Regions from separate parts of the Rahnella sp. RFA10(1/100) genome, predicted to be linked through region 4. Evidence: predicted binding sites of a transcription regulator. Region 4 holds the regulator's gene; each other region holds the start of a gene.
What was found. The regulator PurR, encoded in region 4, represses purine synthesis genes. The targets are predictions, from matches to a motif close to CANGCAAACGTTTGCNTG.
Positions count from the first base shown of each region.

Region 1: ETV65_RS08815 (amino acid aminotransferase) is a predicted target of PurR. The motif match lies at 1,530-1,547, and genes of this name have one in related genera.
Region 2: cvpA (colicin V production protein) is a predicted target of PurR. The motif match lies at 1,695-1,712, and genes of this name have one in related genera.
Region 3: ETV65_RS04880 (L-serine ammonia-lyase) is a predicted target of PurR. The motif match lies at 1,406-1,423, and genes of this name have one in related genera.

Region 1 is NZ_SEWR01000002.1:476,969-480,161, forward strand. Features, by position in the region: gene ETV65_RS08810 (MBL fold metallo-hydrolase) at 1-191, shown strand, start outside; gene ETV65_RS08815 (amino acid aminotransferase) at 276-1,466, opposite strand; gene ompC (porin OmpC) at 1,709-2,857, opposite strand; gene asnS (asparagine--tRNA ligase) at 3,158-3,193, opposite strand, start outside.
Region 2 is NZ_SEWR01000002.1:178,894-182,086, forward strand. Features, by position in the region: gene folC (bifunctional tetrahydrofolate synthase/dihydrofolate synthase) at 1-735, shown strand, start outside; gene dedD (cell division protein DedD) at 725-1,516, shown strand; gene cvpA (colicin V production protein) at 1,781-2,272, shown strand; gene purF (amidophosphoribosyltransferase) at 2,303-3,193, shown strand, end outside.
Region 3 is NZ_SEWR01000001.1:1,092,392-1,095,584, forward strand. Features, by position in the region: gene pabB (aminodeoxychorismate synthase component 1) at 1-644, shown strand, start outside; gene ETV65_RS04875 (CoA pyrophosphatase) at 641-1,243, shown strand; gene ETV65_RS04880 (L-serine ammonia-lyase) at 1,451-2,815, shown strand.
Region 4 is NZ_SEWR01000001.1:973,631-976,823, reverse strand. Features, by position in the region: gene punR (DNA-binding transcriptional activator PunR) at 1-724, shown strand, start outside; gene purR (HTH-type transcriptional repressor PurR) at 760-1,785, opposite strand; gene ETV65_RS04290 (C40 family peptidase) at 2,375-3,193, opposite strand, start outside.

The sequences.
Region 1 (3,193 bases), on a different contig from region 4:
TATTTAAAGGTGGCGTAGGCCGCAGTGATTTCCCGCGTGGTGACCATCAGGCGCTTATTCATTCCATCAAAACGAAATTATTGCCGCTCGGCGATGACATGGTATTTATTCCCGGCCATGGCCCGATGTCGGATTTTGGTTATGAGCGTAGAACCAATCCGTTCCTGCAGGATGAAATGCCGGTCTGGTGATGACGTTTGCTGTTTATCAGCAAAAACAAAAAGCCCGTCAGTCCACCTGACGGGCTTTTTTAATTGAGCAACACCACTTATCTTTTAGAGTACCGCGACGATGGCTTCACACAGCGGTGCCATGTTTTCGAGTGTAATGCCAGCAACGTTAATACGGCCAGAGTTGACTGCATACACGCCGAACTCATCGCGTAACCGCAATACCTGCTCTTTGGTCAGGCCGCTGAAAGAGAACATCCCGTTCTGATTGATAATAAAGCTGAAATCTTGCTGAGCGCCTTTTTCCTGCAAGGTACTGACGAACAGCTGACGCATACGATGAATACGCAGACGCATATCGCTCAGCTCCTGCTCCCACAGTGTGCGCAAAGCTTCGTTACCCAAAATCGTGGCTACCACCGCAGCACCGTGTGACGGTGGGTTGGAGTAGTTAGCACGGATAACCGATTTCATTTGACTGAAGGCGCGATCGGCGGTTTCTTCATCGGCCGCAACTAATGTACAAGCACCCACGCGTTCATTGTATAACCCGAAGTTTTTCGAATAAGAGCTGGCGACCAGTAATTCCTTGTGTGTTTCCACGAACAGACGCAGACCGGCCGCATCCTCTTCCAGGCCTTTTGCAAAACCCTGATAAGCGAAATCGAACAACGGTAACCAGCCGTTGCTCACAGACAATTCTGCCAGTTGTGCCCATTGTTCCTGAGTAGGATCGATACCGGTTGGGTTGTGGCAGCAACCGTGGAACAGTACCACGTCGCCTGCTTTAGCTTCGCTCAGACTTTTCAGCATGCCATCGAAATCAAGGCTGTGATTGACGGCATCATAGTAGTGGTATTCCATGACTTCCAGACCTGAAGCAGAGAACACGCCTTTATGGTTCGGCCAGCTTGGATTGCTTACCCACACGCGCCTGGCGCTGGTTTGCGTAGCGATGAAATCTGCTGCGATACGCAGAGCGCCAGTGCCGCCCGGAGTCTGTGCGGTACGTGCCCGTTTATCAGCAATAATCGCGCTGTCCTGGCCAAACAGCAGTTCCTGTGTGCAATGTGCAAAATCAGGCAACCCGTCAATACTCAGATAGGTTTTAGTAGATTCATTTTCCAACAGAAATTGTTCGGCTTTCTTCACGCTGGCCAGAACCGGCGTTTTACCTGTTTCGTCTTTATAAACACCAATCCCCAGATTTATTTTATCTGAGCGATCGTCAGCGCGGAAAAGATCGGTAAGACCCAGAATAGGATCAGCAGGTGCTGCAGTGATTTTTTCAAACATGTCGGAAAATTCCATAGCCTGATATGACGAAAGAGGGCTTCAGGGTAACGCCAGCGCCCCCGTTTGCCAACCGTTTGCGGCAAAAAGAAAGCAGAGTTGTGAGAAGGCGTGGGAGATTAAAATAATTTATGGGCGAGGGTGGAAAAACGATATTTTCAAACATACACAAATGCAAAAGGCAGAGCCGAAGCTCTGCCTTGATATCCACTTTGCTACGCCCGTAAGCGCATCGTTAAGCGATATTAGAACTGGTATTGCAGACCAACACCCACAACATCATCGGTAGAAACACCAGCGGTACGGGTATAGCTGTTGTCGTCCAACAGGTTGATTTTGTAGTCAACATAGGTAGACATGTTTTTGTTGAAGTAGTAGTAAGTACCAACTTCTACGTATTTAACCAAGTCAGCATCACCGCCTGCAAAGCCAGTACCCAACGCATTAAGATCTTTACCTTTGGACTGCAGGTAAGCAATGGAAGGACGCAGGCCGAAATCAAACTGGTATTGCGCTACAACTTCAAAGTTTTGAGTTTTGTTAGCAACTTGGTTGAAGTCTCCGCCATAGATGGTGGTGTTCTCGGATTCACCGTAGAATGCTGCCAGGTACAGGTTGTTAGCGTCATATTTCGCGCCCAATGCATATGCGGAAGCTTTGTCACCGTTACCATCAAGTTTCTGAGAGTTAGTACGGTTAGATGAGAAGTAAGCACCACTTACGCTAACGCCAGAGTTGCCGATAGCATAAGCTACCGAAGAACCCCAACCGTCACCATTCTGGTCTTTAGTTGCACTTCCTGGAACACCCAAGTCGGTACCATCAGCAGCAAAGTCATGGCCATCACGATCGTTTTGGTTTTTGCCCTGGTACTGTACTGCGAAGCTCAGGCCGTCAACCAGACCGAAGAAGTTGCTGTTACGGTAAGTTGCCATGCCATTACCACGACCAATCATGAAGTTGTCGTTGTTCTGGTACATAGTGTCATCGCCATAGATTGGCAATTGGTCGGTGTAGGACATTACGTCGTAGATTACGCCGTAGTTACGACCGTAGTCGAAAGAACCTGCATCACCGAATTTCAGACCTGCGAAGCCCAGACGCGTTTTGTTACCTTCGTCGCCAGCGCTTTCTGCGTGGTTAGCCTGAACGTTGTATTCCCACTGGCCGTAACCGGTCAGTTGGTCAGTAATTTGAGTTTCGCCTTTGAAGCCGAAACGGACATAGGTCTGGTCGCCATCGTCGCCAGCATTGTCAGAGAAGGTGTGACGGGCGTCAACTTTACCGTACAGATCCAGTTTGTTGCCGTCTTTGTTATAGATCTCAGCTGCATTAGCTGCACCAGCAACTAACAGAGCAGGGATTACCACTGCAAGAATATTGCGCTTCATCATTATTATTACCCTCATTGGTTTTATTTGGACACCTGCCACTGCCTTAAATAATTCTTTACGGAACTATTCGCGAAAGTTTGGTGTCTCCTGTGTCTGAACGCACTATTCCATCCGTGGTGAGCTTAATCCATAGCGAAAATGCTACTAAATTACTAAATATGTTTCAGTTGGAAAAAATGTATTTCAAAATGTGTATTTTACGGAACTTTGTGACAGGGATCTATCTTTGAAAATGACTAAGGCCAGCAAAGCTGGCCTTAGTTTTGTAACTATTCTGTTAATTAAAAATATTTTAATTAATTAGAAGGTTGCATTACGTGGGGTACGCGGGAACGG
Region 2 (3,193 bases), on a different contig from region 4:
GGCCGTGAAAAAGCCGGTATTTTCCGCGCCGGTAAACCGGCCGTGGTCGGTGAACCGGATATGCCGCAATCTATTGCTGCCGTTGCGCAGGAAAAACACGCGGATTTATACCGCCGTGAGGTGAACTGGCATTTTTCTGCGGATGCCGGTCACTGGCGCTGGGCAGCACTGGAAGAAGGCCATGAGGTTAACGTGCTGGAAGGTTTACCGTTGCCGAATGTGCCGCTCGCCAACGCCGCGACCGCGCTGGCCGCGCTGCATTATTCCACTCTGGATATTCCTGAAGCCGCGTTGCGCACTGGTTTACAACGTGCGGCCTTGCCGGGACGTTTCCAGACGGTGAGTGAATCACCTCGTCTGATCCTGGATGTCGCGCACAACCCGCATGCGGCGGCGTATCTGGCCGGACGTCTGGCGGAACAGCCGCGAAATGGCGGTAAAGTGCGTGCTGTCGTCGGAATGTTGAAAGACAAAGATATTGCCGGTACGCTGGCTTGCCTGTCGCCTCAGGTGGACGAATGGTATTGCGCGCCGCTGGAAGGTCCGCGCGGGGCCAGTGTTGAAGAGCTGACGGCACACCTGCCGCAGGCGCACCAGTTTGACGATGTGGAGTCTGCCTGGAAACAGGCTATGCAGGAGGCTGCTCCTCAGGATATTGTGATTGTCTGCGGCTCGTTCCATACCGTAGCTCACGTAATGGATGCTATAGACACGGGGAAAACCAGTGGCAAGTAAGTTTCAAAATCGTCTGGTCGGGACGGTCATTCTGGTGGCGCTGGGCGTCATTATTTTGCCCGGTTTACTCGACGGCAAGAAAAAGCATTATGAAGACGAATTTGCGTCTATTCCATTGGTGCCAAAACCGGGTGATGTTGAGGAACAGGACTCGGTGCCACCGGTCACGCAATCTTTGCCGGCTCAGCCACCGGAAGGTGCGGATCAGGCGATGAACGGTGCTGCGCAGGAGTCGGAAGGTTCGGCGAATAACACGAATGCCGCGAATAAGGGCAATGTTGCACCGGGCAATACCACGATAGAAGCACCGCCGGTCACCACATTGCCTGAGCAGAAAAAAACGGTGCAGACTGCACCGGTAAAACCTGCGGCGCAGAAACCTAAAGTCATCGAACCTAAACCGATGGTGGAAGCGAAGCCAACGGTGAAACCGAAGGTCGTCGAGCAACCAAAACCGGTCGAGCAGCCGAAGGCCGTGGCTGAACAGCCAAAACCGGCAGAACAGCCGAAGCCTGCGCCGGAAGAAAAAGCGCCGGCAGGGCAGTCCTACGTGGTGCAGCTTGGCGCACTGAAAAATGCTGCTAAAGCCAATGAGATTGTGGCGAATCTGCGTTTGTCTGGTTTCCGCGCTTATACGGTTCCGTCAACGCCGGTACAGGGGCAGATTACGCGCCTGTACGTCGGGCCGGATGCGTCGAAGCAGAAGCTTGAGGCTTCACTTCCGCAACTGCAACAGCTGAGTGGATTAGGCGGGCAGGTTCGCGCCTATTCTGCTCACTGACTTTGCACCTCCTCCTGCGAAGGGGGAGTTGATAAATACATACAAAATACCACGGAGGGCACAAGCGATTGGTGCCCTTTTTCTATAAGATCCTCTGGTTGGTTTTTTTATAGGTTTATGCTGCGATTGAGGTTTTTTTAATCGCTATTATTAATTTGTCTGACCGGCTGATTTCCCCTACGCAAACGTTTTCTTTTTCTGTTAGAATTCGCCGCGAACGGGATGCCGGGGCAGATGTGACTGGATTAGATACTGGAATAGTTAATGGTCTGGATTGATTACGTCATTATTGCGGTTATCGGATTTTCTGCTTTAGTCAGTTTAATCCGTGGCTTTGTCCGTGAGGCTTTATCGCTGGTAACCTGGGCTTGCGCCTTTTTTGTTGCCAGCCATTATTACCCTTACCTCGCCATCTACTTCACACGTTTCGAAGATGAATTAGTTCGAAACGGGATCGCAATTGCCATCTTGTTCATCGCGACGTTGATCGTAGGTGCAATTGTCAACTATGTGATTGGTTCACTGGTTGAAAGAACCGGGTTGTCCGGCACTGACAGGGTGTTAGGTGTGTGCTTCGGCGCACTGCGTGGGGTGTTAATCGTTTCCGCGATGCTGTTCTTCCTCGATACTTTTACCGGTTTTTCGCAAAGTGAAGACTGGAAACAATCCCAGTTGATCCCACAATTCAGTTATATCATCAGGTGGTTCTTTGACTACCTGCAGAGCACGTCGAGTTTCTTGCCAAAACATATTTAGTTCTGGCAGCGCTGAAGAGGAAAAGACAACATGTGCGGTATTGTCGGTATCGCCGGTTTCATGCCGGTAAACCAGTCGATTTATGACGCGTTAACGGTGTTACAACACCGTGGTCAGGATGCCGCAGGCATCACCACCATCGACGCGAATAATAACTTCCGTTTACGTAAAGCCAATGGCCTGGTGAAGGATGTTTTCGAAGCCCGCCATATGCAACGCTTACAGGGCAACATGGGTATAGGCCATGTGCGCTACCCAACGGCTGGCAGTTCCAGCGCTTCAGAAGCTCAACCTTTTTACGTCAACTCTCCGTTCGGCATCACCCTTGCCCATAACGGTAACCTGACCAATGCTCATGAATTGCGAAGCAATCTGTTCGAAGGCCAACGCCGTCATGTGAACACCACTTCCGATTCTGAGATTTTGCTGAATATCCTGGCGAGTGAGTTGGATCGTTTCCAGCACTATCCACTGGAAGCTGACAACATTTTTGCTGCGGTTGCTGCAGTGAATCTGAAGATCCGCGGTGCTTACGCTTGTGTGGCGATGATCATCGGTCATGGCATGCTGGCGTTTCGTGACCCGCATGGCATTCGTCCGCTGGTGATTGGTAAACGTACGCTGGCAGATGGTCGTAATGAGTACATGGTGGCCTCTGAGAGCGTGGCACTTGATACGCTGGGCTTTGAGTTCCTGCGTGACGTTGCGCCGGGCGAAGCGGTGTACATCACTGAAAAAGGTCAGCTGTTCACCCGTATGTGTGCTGAGAACCCGCAGTACAATCCTTGCCTGTTCGAATACGTCTATTTTGCACGTCCGGATTCCTTCATCGACAAAATTTCCGTCTACAGCGCCCGTGTACGTATGGGTGAAAAGCTGGGCGCGAAAATTGCCCGTGAATGGGAAGACATGGATATCGAC
Region 3 (3,193 bases), 120 kb from region 4:
CATTTCTGCGTCTCGCGGAAAATGCCGTTCTTTGCCTTTCACCTGAGCGTTTTATCTGGCTTAAAGACGGGCAGATCCAGACCCGGCCAATTAAAGGTACTATGCCCCGCTGCGCAGATCCGACTGAGGATGCACGGCAGGCAGAACGGCTGGCCGCATCGGAAAAGGATCGCGCCGAAAACCTGATGATTGTCGATTTGCTGCGTAATGATATTGGTCGCGTGGCGATACCCGGCAGTGTAAGGGTCCCGGAACTGTTCGTAGTCGAGCCCTTCCCCGCCGTACACCATCTGGTCAGCACTGTCACCGCACGTTTGCCGGAAACCTGTCACGCCAGCGCCTTGCTGCGTGCCTGTTTCCCCGGCGGCTCGATTACCGGTGCACCCAAAGTACGCGCCATGGAAATCATTGAGGAACTTGAACCACAACGGCGCAACGGCTATTGCGGCAGCATTGCGTATCTGAGCTGCTGCGGCACGATGGACAGCAACATTACCATCCGCACGCTGCTCACCGCGCAGGGTAAAATTTACTGCTGGGCGGGCGGCGGGATCGTCGCAGACAGTCAGGAACAGGCGGAATATCAGGAAACTTTTGATAAAATCGCCCGTATTCTGCCCGAATTAGGAGACATACAGCCGTGACGCTGCAGGCACAACACACGCCCTTACCGACGTTTTCACCTGCTGTGGAAGATTTCATTCTGCGTTTTCAGTTGCAGCCGCCGCGCAGGCCCGCTGCAGCCTTGCGCGGAACCCGCCATGCTGCTGTGTTGATACCGATTATCTGCCGTCCGGAACCCACCCTTTTACTGACACGCCGCGCCGATCAGTTGCGTAAACACCCCGGTCAGGTAGCGTTTCCGGGGGGTGCAGCAGATGCGACCGATGCATCCATTATTGCGACCGCATTACGTGAAGCACATGAAGAGGTCGCGATCCCGCCTGAACAGGTTTATGTATTAGGAACATTATCACCGCAGGACAGCAGCAGCGGTTTCCAGGTCACACCGGTTATCGGACTGCTGCCTGTGGATGTTCCGCTACATCCGGCTGAAGATGAAGTTGCCGAATTGTTTGAAATGCCGTTGCGGGAAGCGTTTGATCTGACACGTTATTACCCTCTGGATATTCACCGCCGAGGCATTCATCACCGGGTGTATCTATCCTGGTATCAGCAGCAATTTGTCTGGGGACTGACGGCGGGAATCATTCGTCAGTTGGCCCGGCAGGTTGAAGCCTGAGCCCGCTGATTACATTTCGATCACACTTTTGCATCAAATAAGTTTATTTCATGCGAAAAATGAAACTTTTGCCTCTCAGCCCTTTTAAACTATAAGTCTATCCATAGGAATAAGAGACCCGTCCATAAAGACAGTCTCTGATGTTTTTTCATTTATGGAAGCCAGGGATCCCGTTCCCTGCCGCAATCTATTACAGGAGTATTCGACGTGATTAGCGTTTTCGACATGTTCAAGGTCGGGATTGGCCCTTCCAGTTCCCACACTTTGGGCCCGATGAAAGCAGGGAAACAGTTCGCTGATGATCTGCTGGAAAAGGGCATGATGCCTGCCGTTACGCGTGTCGCCGTGGACGTTTTTGGTTCTTTGTCACTCACCGGTAAAGGCCACCACACTGATATCGCCATTATTTTAGGTCTGGCGGGTAACCAGCCAGATACCGTCGACATCGACGGCATTCCCCATTTTATCCGCGACGTTGAGCAACGAGAGCGCCTGCCGCTGGGCGGAACCCACCATGAAGTCGATTTCCCACGCGATACCGGTATGGTGTTCCGCGGGGAGAATTTGCCACGCCATGAAAACGCCATGCAGATTCACGCTTTTGCTGGCGACAAAATGATTTACAGCAAGACCTATTACTCAGTCGGCGGCGGCTTTATCGTGGATGACGAGCATTTCGGTCAGCCGGTGCTGGATGAAGTGACCGTGCCCTACAGCTTTAATTCGGCCAGTGAAATGCTGGCAAAATGTAAAGAAACCGGATTGTCATTATCCGGTCTGATGATGAAGAATGAGCTGGCGCAGCACAGTAAGCAGGACATCGAGCAGTATTTTGAGAAAATCTGGCACACCATGCAGGCCTGTATTGATCGCGGCCTGAACACCGAAGGCGTTCTGCCCGGCCCGCTGCGGGTACCGCGTCGGGCTTCTGCCCTGCGCCGGATGCTGGTGTCTAACGATAAACTCTCCAGTGATCCGATGAACGTGATCGACTGGGTGAATATGTTTGCCCTCGCGGTTAACGAAGAAAACGCGGCAGGCGGACGTGTCGTGACGGCACCAACCAATGGCGCATGCGGCATTGTGCCTGCGGTGCTGGCGTATTATGACCAGTTCATTCAGTCGGTCAGTCCGGACATTTATCTGCGCTATTTCCTGACTTCCGGCGCTATCGGTATCTTGTATAAAATGAACGCATCGATTTCAGGCGCAGAAGTCGGCTGTCAGGGTGAAGTCGGGGTAGCCTGTTCAATGGCGGCGGCAGGCCTGACGGAATTGTTGGGCGGCAGCCCGGAACAGGTGTGTGTCGCGGCCGAAATTGGTATGGAACATAATCTGGGATTAACCTGTGACCCGGTTGCCGGACAGGTTCAGGTGCCCTGCATAGAACGCAATGCTATCGCGTCAGTAAAAGCCATTAACGCTGCCAGAATGGCGTTACGCCGTACCAGTGAGCCGAGAGTTTCACTGGATAAAGTCATTGAGACGATGTATGAAACCGGTAAGGATATGAATTCCAAATACCGGGAAACCTCACGCGGGGGTCTGGCGATTAAGGTTCAGTGCGACTGATTCGGTCAAAAATGAGATTTTCCTGCGGTATGTTCAGGTTGTATAATTTTCGACCTGCATACCACAGGAAATACCCCCTGGCGGGTAGCCAGCAGCAATAAAACCTTCGCTAACAACAACCCGTTGTATTATCAATAAAAAAGGGTAGTGAGACTTGCATTATACCCTGCAGGTACGGCATGCTGATTTCCGCCTGTTTTTCCCAGTCCGAACCTCTTCTTATTACATCTGCTAAATGTCGGAAATGGCCAGGAAAAACCCAAGTGACACTGTCACCTGCACTATTTTTTTGATTTGAACAGAGAAATATACGGAGTTTGCTGCAACTCAGGCCGGGCGGCAGACGATTTACAGCGACTCTCTATAAAAACGAAATGG
Region 4 (3,193 bases):
GGGAAAGGTTTTTGTCGATGAAGCACGGGTTATGACAAAAAAAATGATAGCCACCCGCCGGCAGTGTCAGCAGGTGGCGAACGGCTGGCGCGGCGAATTACGTGTGGCGGTCGACCGGATTGTCAAACCCGCACGGACACGGCGTCTGGTGCTCGATTTTTATCGCCATTTTGCAGATACCGAACTCATTATTCACTCGGAAGTGTTTAACGGTGTCTGGGATGCGTTGGTCGACGGGCGTGCAGACGTGGCGATCGGCGCTACGCGCGCGATACCGGTTGGCGGGCGCTTCAGTTTTCGTGATATGGGATTTATGGACTGGCATTGTGTCGTCAGCCCGCAACATCCGCTGGCGCAGCTATCCGGTGCGCTGAACGATGATCAACTGCGACCTTATCCGGCATTGTGCCTGGAAGATACTTCCCGGACATTGCCGAAGCGTGATACCTGGACGCTCGATAACCAGCGGCGTCTGGTCGTGCCGGACTGGACCTGTGCGCTGGAATGCCTGACTGAAGGATTGTGCGTGGGTATGATGCCGGTTCACCGGGTCATGCCGTGGATTGAACAGGGAAAATTACAGGTGCTGGCACTGGAGAATATATTCCCTGACAGCCCGTGCTGCCTGACGTGGGATCAAAGCAATCCTTCACCTTCACTGAGCTGGCTGTTGGAATACATGGGCGATACAGACACCATGAATCAGGAATGGCTGCGCGATTAGAAAAAACGCCTGCACAGGCAGGCGTTTGTGATTTGTTAACGACGGTAATCACGGTACGGGCCGTCGGCGACTGAACGGCGCTCGACCAGTTTCGGATGCACTTCGATGGTCTGGGACTCTTCACGCTTACTGACAATTCTGTCCAGTAACATCGTAAAGGCCATTTCACCCAGACGTTCTTTCGGCTGATGCACGGTTGTCAGCGCCGGGGAGAAGTAACGGGCGTTACGCACATTGTCGTACCCGATCACGGAAATATCCTGAGGAACGCGAAGGCCGAGTTCGTCTGCGGCACAAATTGCACCCATTGCCATCACATCGCCGCCGCAAAACACGGCAGTCGGACGATGCTTCTGCATCAGAATCTTATGCATTGCCTGGTAGCCAGACTCTGGTTCGAAATCACCCTGAACTACCCATTCGTCACGAAGAGGAATATTGGCTTCAGTCAGTGCTTTCACAAAACCCTGGAAGCGGCCGCCGCCGGTATTACGCGCCAGTTGCCCGGGGATCACGCCAATATCACGATGACCGCGTTCAATCAGATAACGACCGGCCATGTAACCACCTTCGAAAGCGTTATCGATAATGCTGTCGGTAAAGTTCTTGCGTGCTTCACCCCAGTCCATGACCACCATGGGAATCGAGCGGTACTCTTCGAGCATATTGAGCAATTCATCAGGGTATTCCGCGCACATCACCAGCAAGCCGTCGACGCGTTTTTGCGCCAGCATTTGCAGGTAGGCCTGTTGTTTCTCCAGGTTATTATGCGAGTTACACAAAATCAGCGTATAGCCTTTGGAGAAGCAGCTGTTTTCCACGGCTTCAATCACTTCGGCAAAATAGGGCGCTTCGCTTGAGGTGGCCAGCAGGCCGATGGTTTTAGTGTTATTGACCTTCAGACTGCGGGCTACAGCACTCGGAGAGTAATGTAACTCTTTGATTGCAAGGAGAACCGCTTCTTTGGTTTCTTCGGCGACGAAACGTGTTTTATTGATGACGTGCGACACGGTTGTAGTGGAAACGCCAGCGCGCTTTGCGACATCTTTAATCGTTGCCATGTAAACAATGACTCCTGAACTCACGTGCTTCAGCACGTTAGCATTATGTTAATCGTTTGCCTGCGAGGATTTAACTGCTGGCTTCTCAAAGGGCAGTGAAATCATTGGGTGGATTCTTCAGAATGAGGCGCGAAATGCTCTCGGGTGAAATCGACCGGCACACAGACGTGTTAACCGACAATTTTCTCTTATAATGCAGGAAAGTGGAAGCAAAATTCTCAGGAACGCATTGTCATTCAACACAAGATTTTAAAGGTTAATTATGAGAAAATGCGTTGGCACACAATGAGTGTGGTATTAAGAAATGCCACAATTTGATCCGAAAGGGGGTTTGATGGACAGCAACCTGAAATTATCGTTGATCACCACGGTATGCGCTTTGCTTATGATTATCGCTTTCAGCTTCACTGCAATAATGAACTGATTCAATAAGTGATCCGCCATAAAAAAGGGCGACGCCTGTCACAGGCGTCGCCCTTTTCAATGTTACGCAGTGACCGTTACCGCCGATGTTCTTCCCTGCAGAAACGCTTCGTTAAATGCTATTCAATGGCTGATTAGCGAACCTTCAGACTTAACGAATTGTTTATTATCGGATCGTTTTAGGGGTCATTACCCGACGTGCGCCTACATAGTGGTCTTGCCAGTAATCATCGCCAAGAGAAGTAATCTTAATGTCTTCGCCCGTTCTTGGAGACTGAATAAACTTGCCGTTGCCAACGTAAACCCCAACATGGTCTGCCGCGCCGCGGTTATTGATTCTGAAGAACACCAGATCACCGCTTTCAAGTTCGCCGCGTTTGACCGGAGCGGCATCGCGCAGGTGATACATTTCATTCGCTGTACGTGGCATTTTTATACGGATCAAATCTTTGTAAGCATAATAAACTAAGCCGCTGCAATCAAAACCGGTATTCGGCGAGGTTCCGCCCCAGCGATACGGTTTTCCTACCTGGTGCATCAGTTTGGTCATGGCCGTTTGCTGAGCATGCTGATAGCGTTTTTTATGTGTTGCACTTAGCGTAATCGGTTTGCTGTCTTCTTCGAATTTCTTACCTTTACGGTGCCGGCCATAGGCTTCTTTTTTACCGGCCTTTTCCGTGCTGTTTTTCGCGAGGGTACGGGTTTTGCTATGTCTCTCTGTTTTGCTCTCGGCCCGCGTGGTCTTGAGTGTCTTTTCTTTTTTACTTTCGGCCCGCGTTTTGGCGCTTCTCTCCGTCGTGGTCTTTCGTTTAACCAGTTCGGTGCTTTTCACTTTCTTCTTCGAATTATTATCCTGAGTTTTTTGTTCTGTGACGGGCGCGGTTTTCGTTTTTTTACTGTTTTTCGCAGCAACCGTTTTTCGCTTTCGTCGTTCTTCCGGCGCAGCCTGATTAACATGACTTTTACGCTGATCGGCAGAGACACG